Regions from separate parts of the Dactylosporangium sp. NPDC051485 genome, predicted to be linked through region 3. Evidence: riboswitches for the same ligand, from Rfam matches in the RefSeq annotation. Region 3 holds a riboswitch; each other region holds the start of a gene.
What was found. A riboswitch is a leader RNA that binds a small molecule or an ion and turns the genes downstream of it on or off. The one in region 3 is predicted to bind cyclic di-AMP.
Positions count from the first base shown of each region.

Region 1 (10,922 bases), on a different contig from region 3:
GCCTCGCTCCGCACGCCCGCGACGGTGAGCCTGGCCGGCGGTGTCGCATGACCCGCCCCCTGGAGCGCCGCTACCGTGCCCTGCTGCGTCTCTACCCCGCCGCCTACCGGGCCGAGCGCGCCGACGAGATGGTCGCGACCTACCTCGAACTGGTCTCCGGCAACGCCCGGTGGCCGAGCCCTGCCGACGTGACGGACCTGATCCGCGGTGCCGTACGCCAACACCTGCGTGCCAACGGCGCGCATGGCCTCCTCAAGGCGCTTCCCTCGGCGGCCGCGCTCGCCCTCACCACCGCGACCGTCATCAGCACAATGTGGCTCCTGGGCGTCGACACGCTCCCGCGCGCGCTTGCCCTGCGGGACGGCTCGTTCCTGACGATCGGCGCCCTCGGTGCCGTGACGTTCGGCGGCTGGCTCGTGGCAGGCATCGCCGCGAGCATCATGCCCGGCCGGTGGGGTCGGTGGGCGGTCGCCGCGGCGCTGGTCCTCACGGTGACGGTGATGCCGGTCGCCGCGCTGACGTCGTTGCAGCGGCCGGCGATGCAGATGCTAGTGCCGCAGCTGATGCTCGGGCTGCTGGCCCTGGCGCTGCCCGCCGGACGGCAGGTCTGGCCGGTCCTCGGCGTCCCGATCGGTGCGCTGATCGTGGGCGCGTGGTCTGCCCTGGACGGCTGGTACCCGGTGTGCAGCTGCCGGACGCAGCCCAGCGCCGCCGTGCTGCTCCTGCTCGCCGGAGCCGTCGTCGCGGTCGTGTTCGTCCGCAGGCGCGACGAGCGAGGGGCATACCCGCTCCTGTTGGTCCTGGCGCCGGCCGGGCTCTTCGTGGTCCGGGACGTCGCGACCGGCCTGCTGCCGCACGCCGCGACGCCGACCTGGTCGATGCTCGCCACCACGGCGGCGATCGTCACCGTGGTCGCGCTCGCTCCGGTGCTGATCGCCGTCACAATGCGCGGTCGCCGCCTACGCCACCCCGGTGACGCTGCGGACGCATCGAGCTCGTCATTCGGACCTACTCGATAGGGACCAGGCTGAGCAGTGTGCATGCCCCGGGCCCGTCGCCGCTTCAGCGCCGGGCCCGACACAACCCAGGCCTGGTACCGGGTTGGGGGTGGCCGCGTGGACGTCGAAGTCGCGTCGGCCGTACTGACGGCGACGGACCATTGCACAGTGTAATAAGACCGAGAACGTGGTCTCGATCCCGCTGGTGTCTTGCGAGTCGAACAGGAGCCGAAGCGCTTGACGAACAACGCATCGAATGACGAGCAGGAATTGACCGGCGGCGGGATCAACCGAGTCGTCCGCGTCGGCGACACTGTCCGTCGTCCGTCGCAGCCGTGGAGCGCACGGATGCATCAGCTCTTCGGTCATCTGGAGAAGGTCGGGTTCACCGGCGCTCCCCGGTCCTTCGGCAATGACGAACTGGGGCGTGATGTATTCGGATACCTCGACGGCGAAGTTGGCCACTATCCCTGGACGCCGGCGGTGGCCAGTGATGCGGCGCTCGCCAATGCCGGTCGCCTGTTACGTGATTTCCACGCGGCCACCGCGGATGTCGCCGGCCGATGGCTGGACGGCTGGCAGTCGCCCGCCCACGAACCGGTCGAGGTCATCTGTCACAACGACCTCGCGCCCTACAACCTCGTCTACCAGGGCGAGGAGATCGTCGGGATCATCGACTTCGACACGGCGGGGCCCGGACCCCGCGCACGGGACCTGGCTCTCGCGTTGTACCGGTTCGCGCCACTGAGCCGGCCGGGGGACGGCGAAACCGTTGCAGTCGTGACCCGTCGCCAGGCGACGCGGTCGCGAATCTTCCTGGACGCGTACGGCGCCGACTCGGCACTGCGGGTCGCCGCCATCGATCAGGTCGAACCGCGGCTGACCGAACACACTGACCTGATGCAGTCCGCCGCTGCGGCCGGCGACGAGAACTTCGCCCGGCATATCGCGGAAGGGCACCTCGATCACTATCTGAAGGACATCGCGTATCTGCGCGATCAGCACGAGATCTACCGGGTGGCGCTCGCCGAGTAGGCCAACGGCTTCTGTCAACGGACAGGCGGCGGTTTACTGTAACGCGATGCCGGATAGTGAAGATCGAGTGGCGCAGTTGGAGGCGCAGGTCGCCGAGTTGGAGCGGCGGCTTGCGCGGTTCACGGCCAATGCTGGGGCGCCGCGGTTCACGCCCGGGTTCAACCAGGTGTACCGCGCGGACGGCTACGGGTACGTGAGCGCGTACTACGTCGGCGGGGCGACCAGCCGCGTGCGCCTGTTCGTCGGGCCGCAGCACCCGCCCGCGCAGTGTGTCGGCGAGGCCAACTCCGGCGGGCGCGTCGACAGCCACATCGGCGCCGTCGTGCGGCCCGGCGAGTACTGGGTGCTGGAGTGCACCAAGCCCGACGGCGAGGGTTATCGGGCCGTGTTCACGCCGCTGTTCTGAGCCAGCAGGGGCCGCGACGCGGCGTGAACACGTACCCGCAAGGTTCGAGCAGGATCAGCAGGACAGGGAGCCGGGGCCAGCGCCGACGCCGAGGATGCCCACGAAGCGCTGGTAGGCGGCGACGCGACTCTGGATCTGGGCCGGGTTGCGGCCGTTGCACTCCAGGCTGCCGTTGATGCTCCGGATGGTCTCGCCGAAGCCGGCCCCGTTCACCATCGCGTTGTGCGGGGTCATGGTGCCCGGGCCGCTCTGGGTGTTCCAGTACCACAGGGCCGTCTTCCAGGCCACGGCCGCGTCGGTCTGAACCAGGTTCGGGTTGCGCAGCAGGTCGATGCCCAGGGCGTCGCCGGCCGCCTTGTAGTTGAAGTTCCAGCTCAGCTGGATCGGGCCGCGGCCGTAGTAGGCGGCCCGGCCGGCGGGGCAGCCGTAGGACTGGCCGGCGTCACAGTAGTTGGGGTAGTTGGCCGTGTTCTGCTCGACGATGTAGACCAGGCCGCCGGTTTCGTGGTTGACGTTGGCCAGGAAGGCCGCGGCCTCCTGCTTGCGGGCCGCGTCGGAGCCGGTGCGGGCGAAGGCGGGGTAGGCCGACAGCGCGGCGACCAGGCCCGAGTACGTGTAGAACGAGTTCCGGCTCGGGAACATCTGGTTGAACTGCGCCTCGCTGACCACGAAGGCGCCGCCCGACGAGGTGGGAGGGGGAGCGGTCGTGGGAGTCGTGGGAGAGGAGCCGCAGGAGTACGGGTCCCAGTACCAGGTGCTGACCACGGGGCTGTAGCCCGGGTTGTCGTGCTCGGCGATGTAGAACTTGCCGTCCGTGAACTTCACGATGTCGCCGGTCACGTAGTTGTGGCCCTGGACCCAGGCGGGGAAGCTGCACGCGCCGGCCGTGCCGGTCTGGACCGGCGGGTTGGTCGGGGTGCTGCCGCCGCAGGTGCCCTGGTCCTGCCACACGCCGGTGGTGCCGGGCGGGGCCTCGTTCTGGGTCCACCACTTCGCCAGGTAGTTGTGGCCGTTGCGGGACGCGGTCATGCCGCCCGTGTAGACGGCTGTGGCCTGCCACGCGGGGGCGCAGGCGGCGGCGGAGGCGGGCATCATGTTGAAGAACGCGACCACTCCGCTCACCACCGCCATCGCGGCGAGCATGGCCAGCGCGCGGACTCTCGACACCCTCGATCAACTCCTTCGGCTCCGGGCCTGACCTGCCCATCCGACCAGCCGGAGGAACGCCGAAGAGTGAACATCATCATTTCATGAACAACATTTACGGTACCGTTGAGACAGCACCACAACGCCGCGGTCAGAGACGGCGACGTCACTCACCGCGACCAATCCCGAGGCATTGACGTGATCTGCATCACTGCAAGGCCCCGAAGCTGATCTACGCACAAACGGTGCGGTGCGCGAATTCCGCCCCGTCGGTACAGTGACCCACGGTCACGTCCACGGGCGTGACTGCCGCCCAATCGCCGTCCGTGGCGAGCCGGGGACCCACCGTTGCGTTGGGGTGAATCCGCCCTCCTGGAAGCCCTTCCGGGAGCGGTGGTAGGGGTCGTTCCGTCCCGAACCCGTCAGCTAACCCGGTCGGCGGCCGACGGAAGGAACAACGAACCAGATGTCATCGCGACATCACTTCCGGCGCGGACTCGTCGCGCTGCTGGCCGTGATCGCGTTCGGCGGGATCGGCAGCCTCCCCGCCGCGGCCGAGCCGGGCGATCCCGGCAACGAGGGCGCGGACGTCAATCCGACCCTCGGCTCCGTCCTGGAGTCGACGACCCGGGCCTGGACCGACGCCAAGGCCAGGTTCGACGCCTCGGTCAAGCACCAGGGCGAGCTGACCGTGCAGCTACAGGCGACCGAGGCGCAGCTGGCGAGCTTGCAGGACCAGGTGTCGGCGATCGCCATCGCGGCCTACCAGACCGGGCCGCTGACCACGTTCGCCGCGCTGATGGACGCGGACAGCCCCGACAGCTTCGCCGAGCGGGCCGGCACCATCAACGAGCTGGCCCACCACAACGACAACCTGCTGCGCCAGCTGCGGAAGCTGCGGGAGGCCCAGGCCTCGCAGAAGAAGGCGCTCGACGACGAGGTTGCCTCGCAGCAGCAGCAGGTCGCCACCATGGAGCAGCAGAAGAAGGAGGCGGAGAAGGCGCTCGCGCTGGCCGGTGGGCCGAGCAAGGGCTTCGTCTCGGCCAACCTGCCGCTCGCCGACCCCGTGAAGCGCAACTCCGACGGCTCGCTGCCGAAGGAGTCGTGCAGCGTCAAGGACCCCACCACCTCCGGCTGCATCACCCCGCGCATGATCCACGCCATGCAGGAGGCGCAGAAGGACGGCTTCAAGCGGTTCGTGGCGTGCTTCCGCCCGAGCGGCCCGTACGAGCACCCCAAGGGCCGGGCGTGCGACTTCTCGGTCCAGACGAAATCCGGCTTCGGCGGCGTGGCCACCGGCGACGACTTCGTCTACGGCTCCAACCTCGCCGCCTACTTCGTGAAGAACGCCGATCGGCTCGGCGTCATGTACGTCATCTGGTTCAAACAGATCTGGACACCGGCGGCCGGCTGGCACCATTACAGCGGCGTGGCCGGCGACCCGTCGAGCGATCACACGAACCACGTGCATCTCTCCATCCTGTAAAGCCATCCTGGAGCCCCGCGAATCCTCACGTTCGTGCCGGGCCGGTCGATAGGGAGACCGTCGACCGGCCCGCCGTGCGAGGGGATCCGCAGTGAAGTACCGTCTCGTGACCCGCAGCGACTTCGACGGCCTGGTCTGCGCGGTCCTCCTGCGCCAGCTCGACCTGATCGGCGACATCACCTTCGTGCACCCGAAGGACGTCCAGGACGGCTCGGTCGACGTCGGCCCCACGGACATCCTCACCAACCTGCCGTACGCCGCGGGCGCCCACATGGTGTTCGACCACCACCACTCGGAGGCCCTGCGCACCGGCGGCCAGGCGACCAACCACGTCATCGACGCGCAGGCCCCGTCGGCGGCCCGCGTGATCTATGACCACTACGGCGGGGCCGAGCGCTTCCCCAACATCTCCGACGAGCTGATGGAGGCCGTCGACCGGGCCGACTCCGCGCAGTACGACATCAGCGAGATCCTGCAGCCGATCGGCTGGACCTTGCTGAACTTCCTCATGGACAGCCGCACCGGGCTGGGCCGCTTCCGCCAGTTCCGCATCTCCAACTACCAGCTGATGATGCAGCTCATCGACGCCTGCATCGACCACCAGGACGTCGAGGAGATCCTCGGCCTGCCCGACGTGGCCGAGCGGGCCGAGCTCTTCCGCGAGCAGCAGGACCTGTTCGTCGAGCAGCTGCGCCGGGACTCCCGGATGCACGGCGACGTGGTCGTGGTCGACCTGCGCGACGAGGACGTCATCTTCGCCGGCAACCGGTTCATGGTCTACGCGCTGTTCCCCGAGGCCCGGGTCTCGATCCACGTCATCTGGGGCAAGCAGAGGCTCAACACCGTGTTCGCCGTGGGCAAGTCGATCCTGGACCGCAGCTCGCCGACCGACATCGGGGCGGTCATGCTGCGCTACGGCGGCGGCGGCCACCTCGCCGCGGGCACCTGCCAGGTCCCGCACGAGGACTCGGAGCGGGTGCTGGGCGAGCTGATCGACAAGGTGGGCGCCCCGGTGAGCTCGGCCGCCGGTCGCGCCTGAGCGGGACCCTCAGAGGATCTCGGTGTCCCGCAGCAGCCGCCACAGGCCGGCGCCGTCGGGAGCGCCCAGCCAGCGCCGGTCGTTGGACGGGAAGCGCTTGGAGCTGCCGGCCACCCCCGGGAACGCGCCGGCCAGCACCGCCTGGGTCGGCGAGAGGTGCCGGATGGCCACGGCGGCGATGCTGTCCGGGTGCTCGGCGGCGAACTCGGCGTAGATCTCCGGGTCGTGCTGCCCGTCGTCGCCGACCAGCAGCCACCGGATGTCCGGGAACTCCTCCGCCAGCCGGGCCAGCGACGCCCGCTTGTGCGCGTGCCCGCTGCGGAAGAACCGGTCCGGCTGCGGCCCCCAGTCGGTCAGCAGCAGCGGCCCCGCCGGATACAGGTGCCGGGACAGGAACCGCGTCAGCGTCGCCCCCACGTTCCAGGCGCCGGTGGACAGGTAGAAGACCGGGGCGCCCGGGTTGGCGTTGACCAGCCGCTCGTACAGCACCGCCATCCCCGGCACGGAGGCCCGCGCGTGCTCGTCGAGCACGAACGTGTTCCAAGCGGCGAGCAGGGGCCGCGGCAGCGTGGTCACCATGACGGTGTCGTCGACGTCGGAGACGATGCCGAAGCGGGTGGTGGCCGGGTCGATGATCCGGATGGGCGCCTCGACCGGGGCGCTGTCCTCGCTCTGCAGTGTGACGGTGGCCCAGCCCGGGGCCAGGTCGGCCTCGACCACGACGTCGACGAAGCCACCGCGGTCGCAGCGCACCTCGCGGACGCGCCCGCCGGCCTCGATGCGGACCAGGGCGTTGCTCACCGACACCGCCGTGAAGGAGCGCCAGCCGCGCAGCTTCTTGAGCCGCTTCGGGGGCCTCGGGTCGATGCGGGCGAGCAGCACGCGGCCGAGCACTCGGACCCAGCCGGGGCGCCCGTCCGTGGCGGCGGCGCCGTAGCCGGTGTAGGCGGTGACCGCGACCTTCCAGCCACGCCGGCGCAGCCGCCGCTCGAGGACGCCGTGGATGGCGTCCTCGATGCGCGCCGCCCGGTGCAGCGGCACAGGCGCGCTGGTGGGCGCACTGGGGACCAAGGACACGGCCCAACCCTGTCACAGGCGGACGGAGACCGCACCCCGCTAACCTTCAACGCTGTGTGACGAGTACGCGACGCTGGCATGAAACCGTGAGCCCGAACCGGAAGAATTCTCCTAGCGTGAGTGCCATCAGGAACACGCCTGTATGAGCGCACGGGAGGTGCGAGATGGCTACCACATTCGAGGCCGTTCGGGCCGAGGCGCTGTTCGCCTCCGACCTGCAGTCGTCCCAGGCCCCGGCGGGCGGGCAGATCCGCGACGCGGTCGCGGCGACCCTGCGCCGCATCGGCATCCAGGGCTGCGCGGCGCGGGTCGCGGGCGAGTTCGGGGACCACCCGGAGACCGCCGTCGCCCGCATGGCGTGGGCGCTGGCCCTGGTCCGGGCCACATACCCGGCCGGCGGCCCCAGAATCCACCGGGCACTTCGCCGGCTGGCCGCTTGAGCACCAGGCCCGATGGAATCACCGGGTCCGATGGACATGAGCACGACGTGAGAGATTTTCACTGATTGCCCCGATCGTGCAACTTGTCCGCTCCACACTGGGTGCACTCGGACAACCCAGGAGGACAGCGTGGAGCAGCACAAACTCACGATCGACATGAGCGACGCCACGATCGAACAGCTGCGCGACCACCACTTCGCGCTCTTCGGCATGCACGCGATCGCCACCTCGGCGAGCGGCGCCCCGACGATCTGGCTCTCCGTGCACTACCTCGAGCGGCACCTCGAGGTGGCGTGGAGCGAGACGTACTCCATGTTCACCACCCGCCACGCCACGCAGGTGCCGAGCACGAAGGTCGTCGCCACCCACAACTACCCGGCGCCCCTCGGCAGCGTGCTGACGGTCGCGGGCAACGACGGGGCCGGCATCGTGACCCCGGGCGGGCCGGCGGGACACATGGAGATCGACAACGCCGGCCGGGTCGAGCTCGGCGCCGGGCTGTGCGCGCACGACACGCACGGGATGTACCAACCGGTGGGCATCTTCGACCTGGTCGACGTGGACCTCTTCCAGCCCGTCCCCAAGGTCGCGTTCTTCTTCTCGCCGATCCCGCACATGGCCGGCGAGATCGCCACCCGCTCGCTCGGCCCCGGGGTGCTGCTGGACTACCAAATGGCCCGCAACCGCTCGCTGGAGATCGAGTACGACCTGCACAACGGCTGGAGCACGCAGAACCGACCGTTCGCGCGCCCGATCGCGGCCAACGAGCCGCTCAACCCGCTGCTGCTGATCCGCTCCTCCGCCCTGCAGGCCCTGGCGATGCAGCGGCAGCGCACGACTAGCCGTTGAGGATCGACGACACCGAGTGCGCCTCGGTGATATCGGGTGGCTCCCAGCGCCCGGCCATGCGGTCGATCACCGCCGCCGGCACCCGCCGCTCGCGGGCCCGGTTGCGCCGATGGACGACCTCCGGCGGTGCCTCCACGCTCACCGCCTCGACCCGTGCGCCGTAGCTCGCGGCCAGCCCGACGCACCGCGAACGCAGCGCGCGGGTCGTGTTCGTCGCGTTCCACACATATGCCACCCCGGCCCGCAGATATTCGCGGGCCCGCGCGTACGCCGCCGCGATCACCGGGCCCTGGTCGCCGGTCGGCCGCACGCCGAGCTCGTCGCGCAGGTCATCCAGGCTGACCACGGGCACGCCGGCCCGGTTGGCCGCGACCCAGTGATCCTTGCCGGCACCCGGCAGCCCGGACAGCACGGTCACCGTGCACCGCGTGTCGTCGAACGCCGCATAATCGGGGTCCCGCCCGGGCGTCCGGAAATACGCGAACCGGGCATGATCGGAGGCGAAGCCGCGAGGCTTGTCGAGACAGCCAATTTCCCGGGTGTACTGCGTAAAGAGCGCGACTTCCTCCACCAGCCGCACATCCGCACGCCGCAGCGCCTCCGCGGTCGCCAGCAGCCCGAGGTCGTCGTTGCGCGCGAGCAGGCTGACCCGGAACGCGAGCCGATCGAGGTCGGGTCGCTCCAGCGCCCCGAACGGCAGCCACGCATATCGCACCAGCGCGGCCACGTGCTCCCGCCAGGCGATCGGCGCCCCGAGCCCCCACAGCGCCTTGCGCGCGGCGTGCTCACCGGCGTCGAGCAGCAGCGCGGCGGCGAACACCGGGGCCCGCTCGGCCTCGGGCCGCGCCCGCCACTCCTCGATCCCGCCCAGCGCCCCCGCCACCGACGGGTCGGCATCCGGCAGCACGGCCCGGACCTGCTCGGGCCGGATCGCCCACGCCGGGAGGGTCATATCCGAACTCGGTTGGCCACGATCGGCCGATCCTGCCAGTGACTGCCCGAGTCGAGGATCGCGGTGTGGAAGCTCGGACGAACCCACTTGTATCTCCCGAGCACCGTGTCGGCGTCCTCGAGCTTCAGGTACAGCCCCTCCATGTCTTCGGACATATCGGTCTCCCGCAGGACGCGGTCAGGGTCGGCGCCCCCGGCGCGCGCGGACTCCTGCAGCGTGTCCTTCCATCCATCGGTACGGCACGTCGAGGGGCCGACCAGCGCGGTGAGCCCCGCCAGGTCGGCGAACGCGCCCACCTTCAGCACGGGCACGGACGCGACGCCGAGGCCGTCGAGCAGCTCCCGGCGGCGCGGGGTGGACAGGAATGCGTCGGATTGGCGGTCGTACACGTCGAATTCGCAGAAGTGGTGGGGCAGCGCGTCGTAGAAGCAGGTGTGCTTGGCGTAGAGCCACTCGCCGTACAGGATAAATCGGTCCTTCAGCACGGACCGCAACACATGGCTCATCCCGGCCGCCCACGCCTTGAACGGCGCGAACTGCTTCTCCCGCGGCCCGCCGGTGAGATAGTGCCCGCGCGACTGCAGCAGGAGCGCCCCGTCGGGATCGAAGCTGATCGCGGCGTTGGCGCCGTCCAGCTTCTCCTCCACGACCAGCTCACGGCCCGCCAGCTCGGCGAACGGCACCTGCGCCAGGTCGTGGTCGCCCGGTTGCAGCCGCGAACCCTGCAAATGGGGCGTCCTGGGGTACTTGCGCAGCATCAGACCGTTGTACCGGAGTCGATTCCCCCGGCGACACGGGTTTTCTCGGGTGAGGGAAAGGGTGTTGCTGCTTCCGCGCGGCGGCGGGGCTCGCAAGCATCGTCATGACATTGTTTGGCCCGAATCACCTGCTCCGAGCGGCCTCTCGCCGCCAGGCAAGTTTGGGAGGGTTGTCTTGACGAACAGAACCGTGAAGGGGCTGGTCCTCTTCACCGCTGCGGCCACGCTCGCGGCCGTCGCGCCGGCCTCGAGCGCCCTGGCCGCGCCCGCCTCGCCGGGCGGTGACTTCGCCGGAGCGGCGTCGATCCCGTGGGGCCAGTGCGCGAGCCCCGGCCTGCAGCGCCGCGGCGCCGAGTGCGGCCTGCTCGACGTGCCGCTGGACTACAGCAAGCCCAACGGCAAGAAGATCCAGATCGCCGTCTCGCGGATCAAGCACAAGGTCGCCGACAAGGACTACCAGGGCGTCATGCTGGTCAACCCGGGCGGCCCCGGCGGCTCCGGCCTGACCCTGTCGGTCCTGGGCGAGTACGTGCCCAACGGCGCCGGCGACGCCTACGACTGGATCGGCTTCGACCCGCGCGGCGTCGGCTCCAGCGTGCCGGCCCTGCACTGCGACGACAGCTACTCCGACGGCCCGAAGCCGGAGTACATCCCGGTCAACTCGCAGCTCGAGAAGACCTGGCTGAACCGGTCCAAGGGCTACGCCCGGGCCTGCGGCAAGGCCGGCGGCGAGCTG
Region 1 covers NZ_JBFAZW010000042.1:68,772-79,693, reverse strand. The annotation lists gene AB0M46_RS24050 (PadR family transcriptional regulator) at 1-51, shown strand, start outside; gene AB0M46_RS24045 (hypothetical protein) at 48-1,019, shown strand; gene AB0M46_RS24040 (phosphotransferase) at 1,236-2,033, shown strand; gene AB0M46_RS24035 (hypothetical protein) at 2,080-2,439, shown strand; gene AB0M46_RS24030 (glycoside hydrolase family 19 protein) at 2,494-3,606, opposite strand; cyclic di-AMP (ydaO/yuaA leader) riboswitch at 3,886-4,042, shown strand; gene AB0M46_RS24025 (hypothetical protein) at 4,052-5,071, shown strand; gene AB0M46_RS24020 (exopolyphosphatase) at 5,163-6,110, shown strand; gene AB0M46_RS24015 (phosphatase domain-containing protein) at 6,120-7,187, opposite strand; gene AB0M46_RS24010 (hypothetical protein) at 7,352-7,627, shown strand; gene AB0M46_RS24005 (hypothetical protein) at 7,757-8,476, shown strand; gene AB0M46_RS24000 (AAA family ATPase) at 8,466-9,428, opposite strand; gene AB0M46_RS23995 (RNA ligase family protein) at 9,425-10,186, opposite strand; gene AB0M46_RS23990 (alpha/beta hydrolase) at 10,362-10,922, shown strand, end outside.
Region 1: it holds a riboswitch for cyclic di-AMP, as region 3 does, so the genes downstream of both, AB0M46_RS24025 (hypothetical protein) here and AB0M46_RS13185 (NlpC/P60 family protein) in region 3, are expected to answer to the same signal.

Region 2 (10,922 bases), on a different contig from region 3:
CCGAGCGACTGCTGCCGGGCGACATCGCGGTCGTTGTCGGTGGGCGGGACCACCACATCGCGGACGAGCCGAACCCCGGCACATGCGTCTGCCATGAACAGTTCTGGGCGGCCACGGCAGACGCTGATGCCGCCGATCCGGGCGCATCCGTCTTCTTGTGCGGCGCCTACCGCCTCTCCGGTGACGTCGGTCGGAGTCTCATCCAGGCGCTCCCGCCCGTGCTGGTCATCCGGCCGTCCGCTCATGACCAGGTGCACGGTGTCGTCTCCCTGATCTCGCGGGAGCTCCAGGAGTCGGCGCCCGGCAGTCAGACGGTGCTCGACCGGCTGCTCGACGTGCTCCTCGTCCTTGTCATGCGCGCGTCCTACGAGCAGAGCTCGAGCGCGCCACGTTGGTACCGCGCCGCCGGGGATCCCCGGCTCGGCCGGGCGCTCCGGGCGATGCACGAAGCACCACACCGCGGCTGGACCGTCCCGGAACTCGCACGCCTGACAGCCATGTCGCGCGCGTCGTTCGCCCGCAACTTCGAGCGCGCGCTCGGACAGACCCCGATGCAGTACTTGACGGACTGGCGCCTGACCCTGGCCCGGGACTACCTGCTGGCCGGCGAGCTCACCCTGGAGCAGATCGCCCACAGGACTGGCTACACCTCACCCAATGCGTTCGCGGCGACCTTCCGTCGCCACCACGGCGTGCCGCCCGGCCGCTGGCGCGAGGCGCATGCGCCCGTACCTGGATAGTCCGGCCCTACGACCAACAGCAGCGGCTGCTGGCTTCGGCGCCGGTGGTCGCCATCAATGCGGGCCATGAATCTGGCGATGCAGGCGTTCCATCCGCTCGTCCAGCCGGGCCGCGTCGTCGGCCGCGGCCACGAGCTCGTCGCGTAGCGCGGCGGGGATGTCCGGGTCGTACTTGTAGTAGATCTTGTGTTCCAGGCTGGCCCAGAAGTCCATCGCCACCGTGCGCAGCTGCACCTCGACCGGGATCGCGACAACGCGGTCGGACAGGAACACCGGGATCTCCACGATCAAGTGGAGGCTGCGGTAGCCGTTGGGCTTCGGTACGGCGATGTAGTCCTTCGTCCGCAGGAGGCGCACGTCCGATTGCCCAGTCAGCATGTCCGCGACCGTGTAGACGTCGGAGACGAAGCTGCACACGATCCTGATGCCCGCGATGTCGTAGATGTTGGCGCCCACCTCCCCGACCGTCATCGCGCAGCCGATACGCGCCGCCTTCGCGCTGATGCTGGCCAGCGTTTTCAGCCGCGGGCTGACGTACTCGATCGGGTTGTCCCGGCCCTTGTGCACCAGTTCCTCGGCGAGGATCTTCACCTTCGTCTCGACCTCGGCCAGCCCGAACTTGTAGCGCAGCCTGAACTGGGAGAACTCCTCGGCCAGGTCTCGCAGCGTCTCCAACGCAAATGCGTCATCGAGCACGGACCCCAACTCATGTGAGGTGCCGTCGTCCGCAGTCTTCTTGCGCTGGTACATCTGCCACCTTCCGTCATCGGCGCGAGTGAGGTACCTGTGCGTCGCAGGTGCCTCACTGGCCAAGCATGACGTACTCCCGGCTGGCGCGGCCGTTTTGGCACGCCTATGCGGTGAGGACTTCCGCGCTGTCGCTGTCAGCCGTACGGCGGCGGTACGAGGAGCCGGAAGATCCCGTCGCTGCCACGTAGCATCGAGCCATGGGAACCTGGGGGAGTTTCTGGTGGCCGCTGCTCGTCCTCGCGCTGATCGGTCTCGCCGCCTGGGGGTCCAACCGGCGCCGCCGCCGGTGACCGGCTGCTGACCGTCCCGTCTCACACCGCCTCCGGGCTCAGGCGGACCCGGCGCAGCAGCTGGGCGTTGAGGGCCACCACGATGGTGGACGCGGACATGAGCACCGCGCCGACGGCGGGGCTGAGTGTGATGCCGGCCCAGGCGAGCACGCCGGCGGCGAGGGGAATGGCGATGATGTTGTATCCGGCCGCCCACGCCAGGTTCTGGATCATCTTGCGGTAGGAGGCTCGGGACAGCCGGATCACGCCGGTGACGCCGCGCGGGTCGGAGGAGGCCAGGACGACGCCGGCGGACTCGATGGCGACGTCGGTGCCGGCGCCGATGGCGATGCCGACGTCGGCACGGGCCAGGGCCGGGGCGTCGTTGACCCCGTCGCCGACCATCGCCACGGTCAGTTGCCGCGGGCGGCCTTGGCCGGGGCCGGCGATGCCGCCGACCCCGGACCCGCCGAGACCCCCTGGGGGTACCGTTCAGGGCTGCATGGCAGTCGCCGGCTCGGGCGTCTCGACCTGCGCCGGCGGACGGGTGCGCAGGGTGAGGGCGGCGACGATCGCGCCCGCGGCGGCCACGATGGCGGCGCCGATGAACGCGGCCGAGTAACCGCCGGTCAGGGCGGGCAGATCGCCGAGGCGGTCGGCGCCGGCTGCGGCGGCGACCGCGGTCATGGCGGCCAGGCCGAGCGCGGAGCCGACCTGGTAGCTCGTGTTGACGATGCCGGAGGCGAGGCCGCCTTCCTCGGGCCGGGCGGCCCCGATCGCGGTCCCCAGCGACGGGATGAACGCCAGGGACATGCCCAGCGCGGCGACGAGGGAAGCGGGCAGCACGTCGACGGCGAAGCTGCCGGCGGGGCGGACGAACGCCAGCCAGCCCAGCCCCGCGGCCAGGAGCGCGAGCCCGGCGACGACCATGGCCTTCGGGCCGAACCTGGCCATCGCCCGCGGTGCGACGGTGATCATGCCGGCCATGATGAGGACGGTCATGGGCAGCAGCGCGGCGCCGCTCGGGAAGGCGCTGTAGCCGAGAACCTGCTGCAGGTACAGGTTGAGGTAGAACCACATCGGGATCCACGCCGCGCCGAGCAGCAGCTGCACGACGTTCGCCGCGGCCAGCTGCGGCGCCCGGAAGATCGACAGCGGGACCAGCGGCTCCCGGCGCGCGGCCTGGATCGCCACGAACGCGGCGAGCACGGCCACCGCGCCGGCCAGGACCAGCCACGTCTGCCCGGAACTCCACCCGGCCTGCGGCGCGCGGACGACCGCGAACACGGCCGCACCCAGCCCGGCGGTCACGGCGAGCGCTCCGAGCAGGTCCAGCGAGCCACGGCGGGCAGCACCGGCCGGCATGACCGCCGGCGTCGCGACCAGGACCAGCAGGGCGATCGGGATGTTGAGGTAGAACACCCACGGCCAGCTGGCGTACTCGGTGATGACGCCGCCGAGGAACACCCCGGCGGTGCCACCCGCCGGCGCCGCCGCGCCGTACAGCGCCAGCGCCCTGGTCAGCTCCTTCGGCTCGGCACCGAACAGCGTCATGAGCAGCGTCAGGGCCGCCGGGGCGATGAGCGCCGCGCCGGCCCCCTGCACCGCCCGCGCGGCCAGCTCCACCGCGACGCCGTCGGCAAGGCCCGCGGCGGCGGACCCGGCCAGCAGGATCACCCAGCCGATGCCGAAGACCCGCCGGGCGCCGAACAGGTCGGACAGCCGGCCGCCGAGCAGCAGCAGCCCGCCGAACGCCACCACGTAGGCGTTGAACACCCACGACAGGTTCTCCGCCGAGAACCCGAGATCCTGCCGCATGCGCGGCAGCGCCACGCCGATGATCGACGTGTCCATGATGACCATGAACTGGGCCAGGGCGATGAGCCCCAACGCCCATCGCTTCCGGGATCGGGATGCCATCACACATCACTCCTCTATGCCCCTAGGGGGTATGGGTATCTGCACGGGACAGAATTACCCCCTGGGGGTATCAGTGTCAACCCGGCAGGACCCAGGGCACGCGACGCATCGATTACCGACCGCAGCCTGTCCGCAGCGTCCGAAGGTGCCTCCTATATTGGATAGGAGATGCCCTACCGCCCTGGTCACACCAGATCGCGACCTGCCGCATGTTGACGCGCTAGATCGGGCAAGGCGTACCGGTCTGGTTCGCACTCCGATGCAGCGTGCGAGGTTTCGCCGGGACCATGGCCGGTGCGGATGGGAGGTCGCCAGGCCGGCGGGCGCCGCCGTAGCATCGGGGGGCCGGGAGTACGCCGGCGCTCGTCCGGGAGGTGTCGGTGCACGGGTTCGGAGACCTGGAGGCCGCCGTGATGCTGCAGCTGTGGGCAGCGGACGGACCGGTCACGGTGCGGCAGGTGCACACCGCCCTGTCCGAGGAACGCGACCTGGCGTACACGACGGTGCTCACCGTCATGGACAAGCTGCACCGCAAGGGCTGGCTGCGCCGGGCCCCGCAGGGCCGGGCACACGTCTACGCGGCGGTCGCCACCCGGGAGCAGTACGGGGCCGGGCTGATGCGTGCGGCGCTGACCGACAGCGGCGACCGGGAGCAAACGCTGCTGCACTTCCTCGGCCAGATGACCCTCGATGAGGCGGCCGCGCTGCGAGCCGCGCTGACCACCTACGAGCGGAAGATCGCCGGATCGTGACCCCGCTCGTGCTGGCCGCCTACGCCGCGATCCTGGTCGGGATGGCCGGGCCGCGACTGGCCCGCGCCGGATGGGTGACCCGGGCACCGCGGCTTGGCATCTTCGCCTGGCAGATGTGGTGCACCGCCCTGCTGGGCTGCGCCGTTCTGGCTGGAGCGTCCTCGATGCTGCACTGGGACCGCACCCATGACCTGGTGTGCCGAGCCTGGCAGATCTGCCTGGATGCGCTGCTCGGCGCGCACGGACCGGTCGCACAGCTCGCGGCGGGACTCGGCGCCGGCCTGCTGGCCCTGATCACCGTCCGGGTCACACTGGCCGGGTGGCGGCTGACCAGCGCCGAGCGGCGGCAGCGGCGCCGGATGCGCCGGTTGCTGCGCCTCACCGGCCGGCCGCTGCCGGAGCTCGGCGCGATGGTGGTGCCGGCCGAGCAGCCCGCGGCATACCTGCTGCCCGGCGGCGGCGAACGGGACGTGGTCATCACCTCGGCCGCCGTCGACCACCTCACCGGCGAGGAACTGCATGCCGTCGCCGCCCACGAGCGTGCGCACGCCACCGGCCGGCATTACCGGCTGCTGCGCATGGTGCGGCTGCTGGACCAGGCGTTTCCGTGGGCGTCCTGCTTCGCCGCCCCGGTCCGGCAGGTACACCGGCTCGTCGAGCTGCGGGCCGACGACGTCGCGGTGCGCACCAACCCGCCGATCGTGCTGGCCCGCGCGCTCGTGGCGCTCGCCGAAGCCAGCGCCCGGCAGTCCGCCACCTGGCCCGGCGCAGCGGACCCGGGGATGCTCCTGGCCGCCCACGGCGGGGATGCGACAGAACGGCTGCACCGGCTGCTGCACCGGCCCCGGCCGCTCCCGGCCACGCTGACCCGCGCCGCCGCCGGCCTCTTCCTGCTGCTGCCGGCCGTCCCGGTGATGATCGCCGCCGTGGTCGAGCGGTCACCGCTGTTCCCATAGTCCCGCGCGGGGCTGCTCCTAGCCAGCGCAGGAGATCACGGGGTGACCCGGAACTGGGCGGTGTCGAGTGCGGCCTGCAGCGAGGTGCGGTAGCTCTCGCTGGTCTGGGTTGCGCCGGACACCACGTCGATGCGGGCGCTCTGCGACGTCAGGGCCTGGGCGCGCAGCCGCGGCACCGCGAGCGCGGTGAGTTCGCGGGAGAACCCGCCGGGGGCCTGCAGCACGGTGACATCGGTGATGGTGACGTCGTCGATGCGGACCTGGACCTGGACCGGACCCCAGATGGTACCGACGGCCGGGCCATTGACGACGAGGACAGCGCCGGACCGGGTCACGGTGCCGGGGCTGGGCGCAGCCGCGGCCTCGGTGGCGTCCGGCCCCGGCGAAGGGTTGCCAGGGTCCGTGGTCGCGTCGGCATGCTGCGGTGCCGCGGCTGCGGGCACCGGGCGGACCGGTCCCATGGTTGAGGTCCGGTAGGTGAACACCAGGACGATCATCGCGGCCGTGCCGGCCAGCCAGAGCGTGATTCTGCGCACGCGGAACGTCTCCTCCGAGCCGGGCTACCAGGCGAAGCATTCGAGGTGGATGCGGTCGGCGCGCACGCCCGCCTGCCGGGCGGCGCGGGCCACCGCCTGCATCCACGCATCCGGACCGCAGACGAACACGTCGTGCTGCCGGACACCGGGCACCAGCTCGTCCAAGGCGCTGGACCATCCGGCCGGCAGCCACGATCCGTCCTCGGCGCGGGCGCCCACCAGGTACCGCACGCGCACGCCGCGGGTGGCGGCGAGATCGTCGAGCTCGTCGCGGAACAGGACCTCTGGTTCGGTCCCGGCACGGTAGAGCAACGTCGCCTCGCCCGCGGCGTAGGGCAGCTCCTCCAGCAGCGCCCGCAGCGGGGTGACACCCACCCCGGCGGCGATCATCGTGACACGACGGGCGGTGCGCCGCTCGGCGGTGAGACGGCCGTACGGGCCCTCGATGACCGCCCTCGTGCCGGGCCGCAGCCCGGCCACGGCTCGGCCGCCGTCGCCGTGGGCCTTCACGGTGATGCGCAGCCGGTCCGGGCCCGGTGGAGCGGACAGCGAGTACGGATGGGCGCGGCTCCAGCCCGGGCCGGACAGGAACCGCCACTGGAAGAACTGGCCGGCACGGACCGGCAGTTGCTGCAGGCGCCGCCCGCGCAGGTGAATCGAGTACACCCCGGGCGCCTCGGCCACGACGTGGTCGACCTCGATGCGGTGCCGCAGCGTGCGCCAGGCGGGCAGCCCGAGCCGGCAGGCAAGCACCACGCCGGCGCAACCTCCGTAGGCGCTCCACCAGTACAGCCGGGCCAACGGCGCGGCGAGGAAGTCCGCGCCGGTCCACAACTGGTGCGGCAGGACCAGGCCCACGCCGAGATAGGCGTACAGGTGCAGCAGGTGCCACGACTCGTAGCGCAGCCGGCGCCGCGCCGCCCGGATCGAGGTGACGGTGACCAGGACCAGCGCCGCGGTACCCACGGCCGCCAGCAGCATCCCCGGGTAGTTGGCAACCAGCTCCCAGGCCTGGCGCAACAGGGACAGGTGCAGGGTTTGCGCGTAGCCGACGGTGATCAAGACGAGGTGGGCGAGCATCAGGGTGAACGAGGTGAATCCGATCCGCCGGTGCCAGCCGGCCAGCCGGTCCTGGCCGTAGGCGCGTTCCAGGACCGGCACCCGGGCCATCAGCAGTACCTGGATGAGCAGCAGATCGGCCGAGACCAGCCCGGTCAGCCGGCCGACGGACGTGACGCCGGCGGCCAGCGAGCCGAGGCCGTGCAGGCCGCCACCGGAAGCCCACATCGTGACCACGACCAGGACGCTGGACGCCAGGGCCGGGCCCAGGACGTCCGGCCACCACGACGCCGCCGGGCCGCCATCAGCCGATCGGCGCTGCCGGTGCTCAATACGAGTAGCCACGCTGGGAGATCCAGTCGGCCAGCTTCGGAGTGCTCAGCCAGTAGGTGCCGTCCCCGCTCGGGTCGGCCGGGTCGGCGATCTTCACCGCACCGCCGCCGTCGCGGTATCCGACGACCGTCAGGTAGTGACCGCCCTCGTAGGCGTGCACGGCACCGGCGGTGTCGGTCACATGGCCCGCAATGTTGGCGACGATCGCCCGTCCGCCGCCGACCGTGGCCAGCACGTCGGCCTGCAGCTGCGCGGCCTGCGCGGGCGTTGCCGGGTAGGCCGGGATCTCCCTGGTCTGGTACACCGTACTGCCGTGCCCGAGCACGCGGTTGAGCACGCGGGTGGTGTCGAAGGCCGAGTTCGTCCCGCTGGTGGTGGTGCCCAGCATGGCCGCGGCCTCGTCCTGGCTGACGGCGTGACCGGCCGCCGTCAGCGCGATCCGGGTGGCCGCCGGCCCGCAGAAGTAGTAGTTCGGCTGCAACTGGAACTGGTACTTGAGGAGCATCGTCGCCGGCGCGGCGGCCGCCGGCTTGTCGAGCGGCGGCGCGGCCTCGTCGGCCTTCGGCGGTTGCGTGGCCGGCACGGCTCCCGCCGCGACGGTGCGCTCAGCCGGCGGATCGCTGAGCTGACTGAGGACGATGCCGGCCACGGCCGCCGCGGCGAGCAGCGCGCACGCGATCACAGTGGTCCGCGGCCGGCGGATACCCTCGGCGCGCCGGGCATGGTGCTGTAGGGGGTGGCTGCTGTGCACAGGCAGATCTCCTTACGCGTCCGCCTACCGGGTTAGCTGACGGATTCGGGCGCGAAGGTCGCCCTACCGCGGGCCGTCGGCCCGCGGATTCACCCCAGATGTGCGGTGGGTCCCCGGCTCGTGCATGCACGACTCAGCGGGCCTGCCCCGGCGTCACCTGTGGTGAGCACGAACCGGGCCAAGCGAGCCATGACGTTACTCAAGGGCCACCACCCTGCCAAGGCCAGCTAGCTGGAAGAAGCCGCACATCGATCGACTACGCAACGCGTTGCCAGCATCACGACACGGGCTCGCCCAGCGAGTCTAGCAGGTAATATGTAGCTAAATCAATGCCATTTATCTCCTACTGTCCGTAGGAGATGGCCTTGTGCTCGATGGAGACAGTGCGTAAGGTCTGCTGCGGCCGGGCACCTGGCGTCGATCAACTCCGATCGACGCGGTCGCCCGGTGCCGACCCGGCGACCCTCGGGCGCGCAATCCGCGGCACAGCGCAGTTGCGGCCCGAACCCGCCAGGCGGCCGTAGCGAAGAAGGAGTCCGCCGCACGTGCCGCCACGCCGCCCGCACTGCGTCCCGACCACCAACCTCCCCGCACGCGCCGCGATCGCGGTGCTCACCGCGGTCGCGGTGCTGCTGGCCGGCACCGGGGCGGCGCAGGCCGAGCCGACCCCGGCGGAGCTGGAAGCCCAGATCGACGAGATGTGGAACCAGCTCGAGCCCACCATCGAGCAGTACAACCGGGTGCACACCCAGCTCAAAGACAACCAGGCCAGGGCCGCGGCTCTGCAGCAGCAGTTGCAGCCGTTGCAGGCGCAGGTCGACGCGGCGATGGGCAAGATCAGCGATATCGCGGTCCGGCAGTACAAGATCGGCCGGGTCACGACCATGCAGGTGCTGCTCGGCGGCGGCACTCCGACCGACATGCTGGATCAGCTCGCGGTCATCAACGCGATCGCCCGCAACGAACGCGCCGAGATCCAGAGCGTGGCCGCCGCCCGGGACAAGCTCGCCGGCGACAAGCAGGCACTGGACGCGCTCATCGCCCAGGAGGCGACGCAGGACGCCGACCTGGCGGCGAAGAAGACCCAGATCGAGGGCAAGCTCGCCGAGTTGCAGAAGCTACGCCAGCAGGTGTACGGCAGCAGCGGCGCCACCGGCACCCTCAAGCCCGTTGCCTGCCCGGTCGAGTACCTCGGCGGGCCCGGCGGCACCGCGGCAAAGAAGGCGTGCGAGCTCATCGGCAAGCCCTACATCTGGGGCGCGGCCGGCCCCAAGGGCTATGACTGCTCCGGGTTGACCCTGGCCGCATGGGCCACCGCCGGGGTGACGCTGCGGCACTACACCAAGTGGCAGTGGGACGACGCCAAGCCGGTCTCCAAGGCCGACCTGCGTCCCGGGGACCTGGTGTTCTTCTACAGCGACCTGCACCACATGGGCATGTACGTCGGCGGCGGCTGGATGGTCCACGCACCCACCACGGGCGACTACGTCCGCATGGCCAAACTCGATGGCCGGCCCATCACCGGCTACCGCCGCCCCGGCTGACACCCCGCCGGTGCTGCTCACCGGCGACAAGGTCGACCGGGTCCGCGCCATCCAGCGCGAGAACCAGCGGGTCACGGTCCTCGGTGACGGCGTCGACGACGCCCCCGCCCTGGCCACCGCCGACGCGGTCCTCGTCCGCAACGACCTGGCAGCCCTGCCCGCCACCTATCTGTCGATGGGGCACGCCCGGTCAGGACGCCAAGTCTGCGCCGGCCAGGGCGTGCAACTCGTCGGGGTGGTTCGGTAGCCCGTTACGGCCGAGGACCCCGGACAGGTTGACGTCGAACGTCCACACGTTGGCACTCTCGGCGATGGCGCGGATGACGGTGCGCTGTGGGTCGGTGAGGGGGTCGCCCTCCTGGTACGCCGCGGTGGGAAAGACGATGTCCAGCAGCGCGTTGGCGACAGACACGGCATCAACGGCGTTGACCTGGTCGAGGACCGCGCACAGTTCGGTCAGCTGCGCGCCGGCCTGGTCGGCCGGGAGCAGGGCGAGGGCGGTGGTGACGTCGGTCAACGGTTCTTCGCCGAGGAACAGGCTGCCGTAGCCGGTCGGCACGAGGTCGCCGCGCAGCGCGTCAACGAGCACCCGCACACCGTCGGCGGCGGGAGTGTGGTGCTGGCGGACCCAGGTCAGCGCGGCGCAGAACCGCAGCAGTGGGTCGTCGCCGCGCAGGTGCGGTTGGAGGGCCTGCCGGGTCTGCGGGCCGCTGTCGTGCAGCGCCAGGCCGAGCAGGATCGCCGCCCGGATCTTGCGCTTCGGTTCGGTCGCGAGCCGGTCCCGTAACGCATCCGCGGCGGCCGCGCCCGGTGCGGCGGCGAGCAGCGTGACCGCGCGGCGCCGCAACCCGGCCCGCCGGTGGGCGGCGAGCCTCGTCCAGGTCGGTACCGCGTCGGCGAGGCTGGTGAGCACCTCGTGGTAGGCGCATTCCGCACCGTGGTTTGTCGCGTCGCCGGGCAGGCTGGCGTGGATGCGTTTGAGGCGGTGTACGGCGGCGGGTGAGCCGTCCCGGGTGGCGATACCCATCAGCAGGTCCAGCAGCCGCTTCCGGTCGTCGTCGGTGGCGACCCGGTCGACCAATGCGGTCATGTACCGAAACGCCGGGCCCGTGGCCTCGGCGACCGTGTGCTGGTGCCACAGCAGGTTCGACAGCACGGCCAGGGCCACGGAGAAGGCGTGCGGGTCCGCCACGGTCAGTCCCTTGAGCAGGAACGGCAGGTGGCTCCCGCGGCCGTGGAACGTGTCGAGGTCGTCCCACGCCACCGCGTCCGCGCCGGCGAGCTCGGGCGGTGCCGGCGCCGCGTGCCAGGC
Region 2 covers NZ_JBFAZW010000075.1:13,010-23,931, forward strand. The annotation lists gene AB0M46_RS34350 (AraC family transcriptional regulator) at 1-740, shown strand, start outside; gene AB0M46_RS34355 (GTP pyrophosphokinase family protein) at 795-1,490, opposite strand; partial or broken gene AB0M46_RS34360 (HAD-IC family P-type ATPase) at 1,802-2,176, opposite strand; gene AB0M46_RS34365 (MFS transporter) at 2,252-3,679, opposite strand; gene AB0M46_RS34370 (BlaI/MecI/CopY family transcriptional regulator) at 4,060-4,431, shown strand; gene AB0M46_RS34375 (M56 family metallopeptidase) at 4,428-5,387, shown strand; gene AB0M46_RS34380 (FMN-binding protein) at 5,423-5,923, opposite strand; gene AB0M46_RS34385 (ferredoxin reductase family protein) at 5,948-7,327, opposite strand; gene AB0M46_RS34390 (C39 family peptidase) at 7,311-8,066, opposite strand; cyclic di-AMP (ydaO/yuaA leader) riboswitch at 8,073-8,215, opposite strand; gene AB0M46_RS34395 (C40 family peptidase) at 8,612-9,610, shown strand; gene AB0M46_RS34400 (hypothetical protein) at 9,621-9,857, shown strand; gene AB0M46_RS34405 (hypothetical protein) at 9,801-10,922, opposite strand, start outside.
Region 2: it holds a riboswitch for cyclic di-AMP, as region 3 does, so the genes downstream of both, AB0M46_RS34390 (C39 family peptidase) here and AB0M46_RS13185 (NlpC/P60 family protein) in region 3, are expected to answer to the same signal.

Region 3 (7,042 bases):
GAGGGACACCGCGCGGTCCGGTGGCGGGTCGTCGGGCGCCGCACCGGCGGCGGGCCCGGCGTCAGCCGCGCCTACCTGCCGCCCACGGCGACATGACGAGTGGTTCGACGAGCCGGGCACCCTCCTCCGCGACCGGCTGCTCGCCCCGGCCCGCTGAGCCCGCAGCCGGTCGTGACCAGGCGCACAGGGTAACCGCTCCGGAACTCACGGGCCGCCCGGCGGGGGCCGCACCGCGTACGATCCTGGCCGTGACAGCTCCGTTGGCGGGGTCGGGGCATGCGATCGGTATCGACCTCGGGACTTCGAATACCGTGGCGATCCTCCGCTGGCCGGACGGCCGGACCCGGCCGCTGCTCGTGGACGGACGGCCCGTGCTGCCATCCGGGGTCTACGTGGACAGCACCGGCACCATCCACGCCGGCCGGGACGCCGAGCGGATGGCGCAGGTCGATCCGGGCGGATACGAGCCCAACCCCAAACAACGCATCGACGACGGTGCGGTGCTGCTGGCCGGGCGGGAGGTGCCGGTCGTGGACCTGCTCGCCGCGGTCCTGCGCGCGGTAGCCGGGGCGGCTGGCGAGGCGGTCGGGTTCCTGCCGCCGGCGGTGCTCACCTACCCGGCCGCGTGGGGCAGCCTGCGCCGGCAGACGCTGCAGGACGCGGCCACCCGGGCCGGCTGGCCGCAGGTCAGGCTGATGCCGGAGCCGGTCGCGGCGGCGCGGTACTTCACCGACGTCATGCGTCGGCCGGTTCCGTCGGGCGGGACCATCGCGGTGTTCGACTTCGGCGGCGGCACGCTCGACGTGGCGATGGTGCGCCGGGAGGCGACCGGGTTCACCGTCCTGGGCTGGGGCGGTGTGGAGGACCTGGGCGGACTGGACATCGACGCGGCGCTCGTCGCGTACCTCGGGCAGCAGCTCGAGCGCACCGAACCGGCGGTCTGGCTGCCGATCTCGCAGCCGACCACCGAACTCGACCGGCGGCACAGGCGGCAGTTCTGGGACGAGGTCCGGTCCGCCAAGGAGATGCTGTCCCGCGCGACCACGGCGTCGGTTGCGGTGCCCGGGGTGAGCGGCTCGTTGCACGTGACCCGCGACGAGCTCGAGACGCTGGCCCGGCCGCTGGTACGCCGCGGCGTGGCCGAACTGATCGCCACCGTCGAGCGCAGCCGGTTGACCCCGGCCGACCTGTCGGTGGTGTTCCTGGTCGGCGGAGCAAGCCGGATCCCGCTGGTCGCGCACACCCTGCACACCGAACTCGGGGTGGCGCCGACGATGCTGGAGCAGCCGGAGCTGCCGGTCGCGGAGGGTGCGCTCGCCGATCTGATCGCCCAGACCGCGCCGCAGCAACCGCGACCGCTCCGGCAGCCGCCCGCTCCGGCGCCGACCACGGGCATGTTCGATACCCGTACCGGCATCTCAACGTCGGGCGTGCCGCATCAGGTACCGCTGCAACGCCCACCGATGCCGGTCATGCCGGTGTCCGCCTATCCCGCGCCGGCGCCGGTCTCCGCTACGCCGGTGTCGCCGGTGTCGCCGCGGCCCGTGCCGGTCATGCCGCCGCCCGCGTTTCCTTATCAGCGCCCAATGCCAGTGCCGCCGCCACCACCGCGCCGGCGCAACGGCGGCAAGACGGCGCTGCGCGTCCTGCTGATCCTCACTCTCGTATTCGGATGCATGGGCGGCGCCGTCTACGGGCTCTGGCAGGTGATCAAGCCGAAGCCCACCTTCCAGACGCTGTCCCAGACGGCCTCGATCCAGGTCGAGGGCATGACCGAGACGGACTTCGCCACCGCGTTCCTCACCGAGAAGAAGGCCCACACGGTCACCCAGATCGGCCGCGCGGTCGACGTGGCGACCCTGGACTTGAGCACCTCGACCACCAAGCGCAAGAAGGTCGGCGACGCGGCCAAGTGGAGCCAGGCGCTGATGATCGGCGACTACATCGTGGCACTGGCCGAACCCGAGAACGGCAAGCGCCAACTCGTCGGCGTCAACAACATCGACGGCACCGAGTGGACGTCCGCCGTGGGCGCCGACGGCATCCTGATGGCCGGCGACGCCCACCCGTCGACCGGCAGTGCCCTACCCCTGCTGTGGCTGGACCGCAAGACCAATCAGATGTCGCGAATCTCCTCGGTCACCGGCAAGGTCGCCTCCGGCCTTGGCACCACAACGATCGGCCTCCCCACTGGCTGGCGGCTGCTCGGCCCCACCAACACCACCACGAACGTTGTCCTGGTGGCCGCCGGCGGCGCCGTCTGGGACATCGGCGCCAAGGAACCCAAGAAGGTCGCCGACATCCCCGACACCGCCCCGGTCGGCCGGGTCGGCTTCGACGGCCTCGTGTACGCCAACCAGCAGACCGAGTATCAGGTCAGCACCGTCACCGCCTCGAACAGCAACCCGCAGCCCGGCTTCCACGGCCCGGCCAACCGCTCCCCGGTCTGGATCGGCGGCTGCTCCAAGGGCAGCGACCTGTGCGTCATCGACCAGGTCGGCACCGACGAGTCCACCCGCGAGTTCGCCCGCTACCGCTCCGGCTCCACCGCCGAGCAGGTCTGGCGCGTCCCCGCCCCCGACGTAGACCTCCGCCGCCCCCTACAGTCCCTGGGCGGCGACTACAACGACCGCTACCTGATCGTCAACACCACCAAGGGCGGCACCGTCTACGACACCCGCGGCACCACCGTGGCCAGCCACGAGGGCGCCCTGGTCGGCATCGACACGAACCGCGCCTTCGTCTTCACCGGCACCCTGGGCACGAAACCCGCGCCGGTCACCCTCCACGGCCTGGACCTCGACAACAAACTCCGGACCAGCCTCGGCACCCCGACGATCCGTTCGGCCGGCTGCGGGTGGACCTCGACCAGCCTCATCTGCCCCGGCGCCAAGGACTACACCATCTGGAAGTACGCCAAGTAGCCCGGACCACCCACGGCTACCAGCTCGCGGTCCATCGGTACCAACCGCCGCCGAGCGATCGGAACCTGGGCCCTCGAACGACCCCGTGTTCGACTCCGCAGTCGGCCCGACCGGCAGGTACGCGAAGCGGCGTTCTCGAAGAGGTTTGCCGTGCCCTTCGTAGAAGACCGTGCCGCCAGGAACCCAGCCACGGCCAGCGACGCGATTCCGCTGGCCGCACGCCTCACCGATCTGCGTGGACCCGTCAGAGCGACCCACCAGTCCGCACCCACGGCACGCCGTCGCCCCACGCCGAGGCCCTGGACCCGGCCACGGGTGACCGTCACGAAGGATTGCGACGGCACCCAGACGCGCCAGGCGTCAGCCGGCAGGAAAGTGAAGGTGCTTGGTGCGTAGCAACCACGACCGCGAGCACCACAGATCGTGGGGTCTGGGGCTCGGGCCCCAGGAGAAAAGGCGAGGACCCCCGGTCCACGCTTTCCGTGGACAGAGGGCCCCTAGGTCCGAGCGGGTGAAGGGAATCGAACCCTCACTGTCAGCTTGGGAAGCTGATGTTCTGCCATTGAACTACACCCGCGAGCGACGCCTACTGTACCGAATCCACGGGCTTCGTGCACGGACCATTCTGGCGAGGTTTCGGGGGGAGTCGGGTTTTGGGCTTCCAGACGGTGTGGGTTGCGGTGGTCGGGGTGTCGTGGTGGACCAGGAGGGCGACGTCCACCGACAGCTCGTACAGCCGCCAGTCCACCCTCGGCGCGGCGCGCATCGTGGTGGCCAGGGTGCTCATCAGCTCCAGGTCGGAGACCGGGGTGGCGTGGCCCGAGAGGTAGGCCTCGTCGTCGGAGTCCTCGGGCGGGAAGCTGTGCAGGCAGTAGCGGCCGTCGCGGTCCAGGTCGTGGCGTTTCGGGGACGGCAGGACGAAGCAGAACAGGCCGGCGGGGGTGATGACCGGGGACACGGGGTGGATGCGCGGGCCGCCGTCCGGGCGGACCGTGGCCAGGTAGGCCAGGCCCGGACCGTACTGGCAGACGAGCTTGTGGATGGCCGCGGCCAGGTCCGGCTCGGCGGCCGCGAAGTCAGCCCAGGTTGCCATACAGTCGACGCTACTCGAACATGTGTACGAGGATTGCCAGATTTCCCGAAAGAGGCAAACTGAAGCGGTGAGCGGAGCGGAGGAGCTGATCGCCCTGCTGCGGCAGTTCAACGTCGAGGCCGATCGGTTCGTGGACGTGTTCGTGCGGGCGCACGGGCTGCATCGCACCGACATGAACGCCGTGGCGCATGTCTGGCGGGCGGCGGAGGAGCGTGAGCCGCTCACGGCCGGGGAGCTGGCTCGGCGGCTGTCCCTCTCGCCGGCGGCCACCACGGCGCTCCTGGCGCGACTCGAGCGGGCCGGGCACATCGAGCGCCGGCCCGACCCCGCCGACCGGAGACGGATCGTGCTGCACATGCGACCGTCGGCGCGGGAGCTGGCGCACGCGTTCTTCGCGCCGCTGGGGGTGCACCTGCGGGCGGCTTTTTCGCAGTACACCAGGGAAGAACTGGACATCGCGGCAAATGTGCTGCAAAAAGCTCTCCAAGCCACCACACAAGCTGCCGACGAGGCGGCACCGTTAACCTCAGAGGGTGCTGCTATCCGACCGTGACCTGTACAAGGAGCTCGAGGGCGGCCAGCTGCGCCTCGAGCCGTTCGATCAAGCGCTGGTGCAACCGTCCAGCATCGACGTGCGGCTCGATCGGTGGTTCCGGGTCTTCAACAACCACCTGTACACCCACATCGACCCCGCCATCCAGCAGGACGAGCTCACCTCGATGGTCGAGGTCGGCGACGGCGAGCCGTTCGTGCTGCATCCCGGCGAGTTTGTGCTCGCCTCCACGCTCGAGGTGATCACGCTCGGCGACCAGCTCGCCGGGCGGCTGGAGGGCAAGTCCAGCCTGGGGCGGCTCGGGCTGCTGACGCACTCCACGGCCGGCTTCATCGACCCGGGCTTCTCCGGGCACGTGACGCTGGAGCTGTCCAACGTGGCGAACCTGCCGATCCGCCTGTGGCCGGGGATGAAGATCGGCCAGCTGTGCATCTTCCGGCTGTCCTCGCCGTCGGAACACCCGTACGGCTCGGCGGTCTACGGCTCGCGGTACCAGGGGCAGCGCGGGCCGACGCCGAGCCGCTCGTGGCAGAACTGGAAGACCTGGCCTACGCAATAGCGCTGACGCAGTGAAGAGGGCGGGTCCCGAAGGACCCGCCCTGTCGCTAGGCGACTCTGCCGTACCCCGAAATCGGCTCTGCATCGATCTTTTTCATCTGCACCGGTTGGCTGGGATTCGGTGCGTGGACCATCCAGCCGCCGCCGACGTAGAGCCCGACGTGGTGGTTGTCCTTGTAGAAGAAGACGAGGTCGCCGGCCTTCAGGTTGGCCCGGGAGACGCGGGTGGTGTCGTCGTACTGCCACTGTGTGTAGTGCCGCAGCGTGTACCCGGCCTGCTTCCAGGCGTACAGCGTCAGCCCCGAGCAGTCGAACGTGTTCGGGCCCTCGGTGGCCCACACGTACCTCTTGCCGATCTCCGAGCACGCCACCTGGGCCGCCTTGGCGCCCGGGCCACCGGTGTACTCGAACGGGCAGGCTACCGGCCGCAGGTTCCCCGTGCCGCCCGACGACCCGTAGGCCTTGGTCCGCATGTCGTTGAGGTTCTTGATCTCGGCGTTGATCTGGGTTTCCTGCTGCGCCATCGCGGCCTCTTGCTCGGCCTGCTTGGCGACCAGCTCGTCGATCGGGCCCTTCTGGGCGTCGTACTGCCGCTTCGCGACGAGCACGTCCTTGATCCTGTCCTGCTCGTCCTTGGCCAGCATGTTGAGCATCGTCATCTGGTCGATGAACGTGTCCGGTGAACCGGTGGTGAGCATCGCGTCGAGCTTGGAGAAGCGCCCGTTCTTGTACTGCATGACCGCAAACGCGCTGACCTTGTCGAAGGCCGCGTCGACAAGGGCCCGCAGCGGCGCGATCTGCGCCTCGAGCTGCTTCTGCTTGGTCTGGTTGGCGGCGAGCTCGATCTTGAGCTGATTGTGCTGCTCGATGATCGGCTCGATCTGGTTCCACTTGTCGTCGATCTGCTTTTCGATCTCGCCCGGCGTCGGGTCCGCGTGGGCGCCCCCTGTGATGCCGATCGCGAGAGACAGACCGCCGAGGGTGGCAACGAGGAGCCGCACCAGACGACTGGGCCGCCTCGTCCACCTCAGATGGGTCTCCACCGAGGAGCTACTCCTTCTTCCCTGACCGCCTACCGGGTTAGCTGACGGGTTCGGGCGGGAAGGTCGCCCTACCGCGCGCTCAGGTGCACGACGCGGATTCACCCCGGTTGGGACGCGTGGGTCCCCGGCTCGATTCGACTCGGCGGTGTCAGGCCGGCGCGCCGTTGGTTGGCGCGGACGTCCGGCCCCGACGGGAATTCACGTTAAGGGGGCCGGGTTCCCAGGTTCAAGGGAGTGTGCGATTCCTGTCCGATTTGTTCCGAAAATCACGCGAATCGAGTGACGTAGACGTCGTCGATTACGCCGACGAACTGATCATTGTTCGCACTGGTCCCCTTGCCGCCAATACACAGTGGATCGTCATTCACAATGGACAGTGACGAAGGAATTGCGGTGCGTCCCACCTCGACGCCGTCCAGAGCCACCGTGAGCAGCGCGTTACCGCGCGTGCACGCCAGCCGGTGCCACCGCCCGTCAGCGACGGACCGCGATGCGAGCGCTACAAAAATGGTAGCCGAGGCAGTGCCGACAATCACGCAACTGGGCCGCCCGGCCTCGCCGTCGACCTGCAACTTGAACTGACTGCCACCGACCGAGAACCCTTTCTGCACGACATTGGCGCCCTTGGAAGTCTCATCGGGCCCGATGAGCACGCTGGCCCCATAGGTGAAGGCGCCGCGGCCCGGATTGAGAAACCCGACGGGCCCGCTCTGCAGGATGGCGCGCGGACAACTGGGAGCCCCGTAATGTGCACATTTCTGGGGAAATCGGACGGCGAGTCCGCCGTCGTGCGGCACCATGGCGAGCTCCCCGCCCTCGGCCTGCCGGGAATGCAGCGACCCGAGCCCGCTGTCGAACGTGTAGCGCACGG
Region 3 covers NZ_JBFAZW010000018.1:89,298-96,339, reverse strand. The annotation lists gene AB0M46_RS13215 (hypothetical protein) at 1-96, shown strand, start outside; gene AB0M46_RS13210 (Hsp70 family protein) at 249-2,924, shown strand; tRNA gene AB0M46_RS13205 (tRNA-Gly) at 3,431-3,501, opposite strand; gene AB0M46_RS13200 (pyridoxamine 5'-phosphate oxidase) at 3,511-4,017, opposite strand; gene AB0M46_RS13195 (MarR family transcriptional regulator) at 4,085-4,570, shown strand; gene dcd (dCTP deaminase) at 4,551-5,129, shown strand; gene AB0M46_RS13185 (NlpC/P60 family protein) at 5,176-6,129, opposite strand; cyclic di-AMP (ydaO/yuaA leader) riboswitch at 6,183-6,326, opposite strand; gene AB0M46_RS13180 (LamG domain-containing protein) at 6,438-7,042, opposite strand, start outside.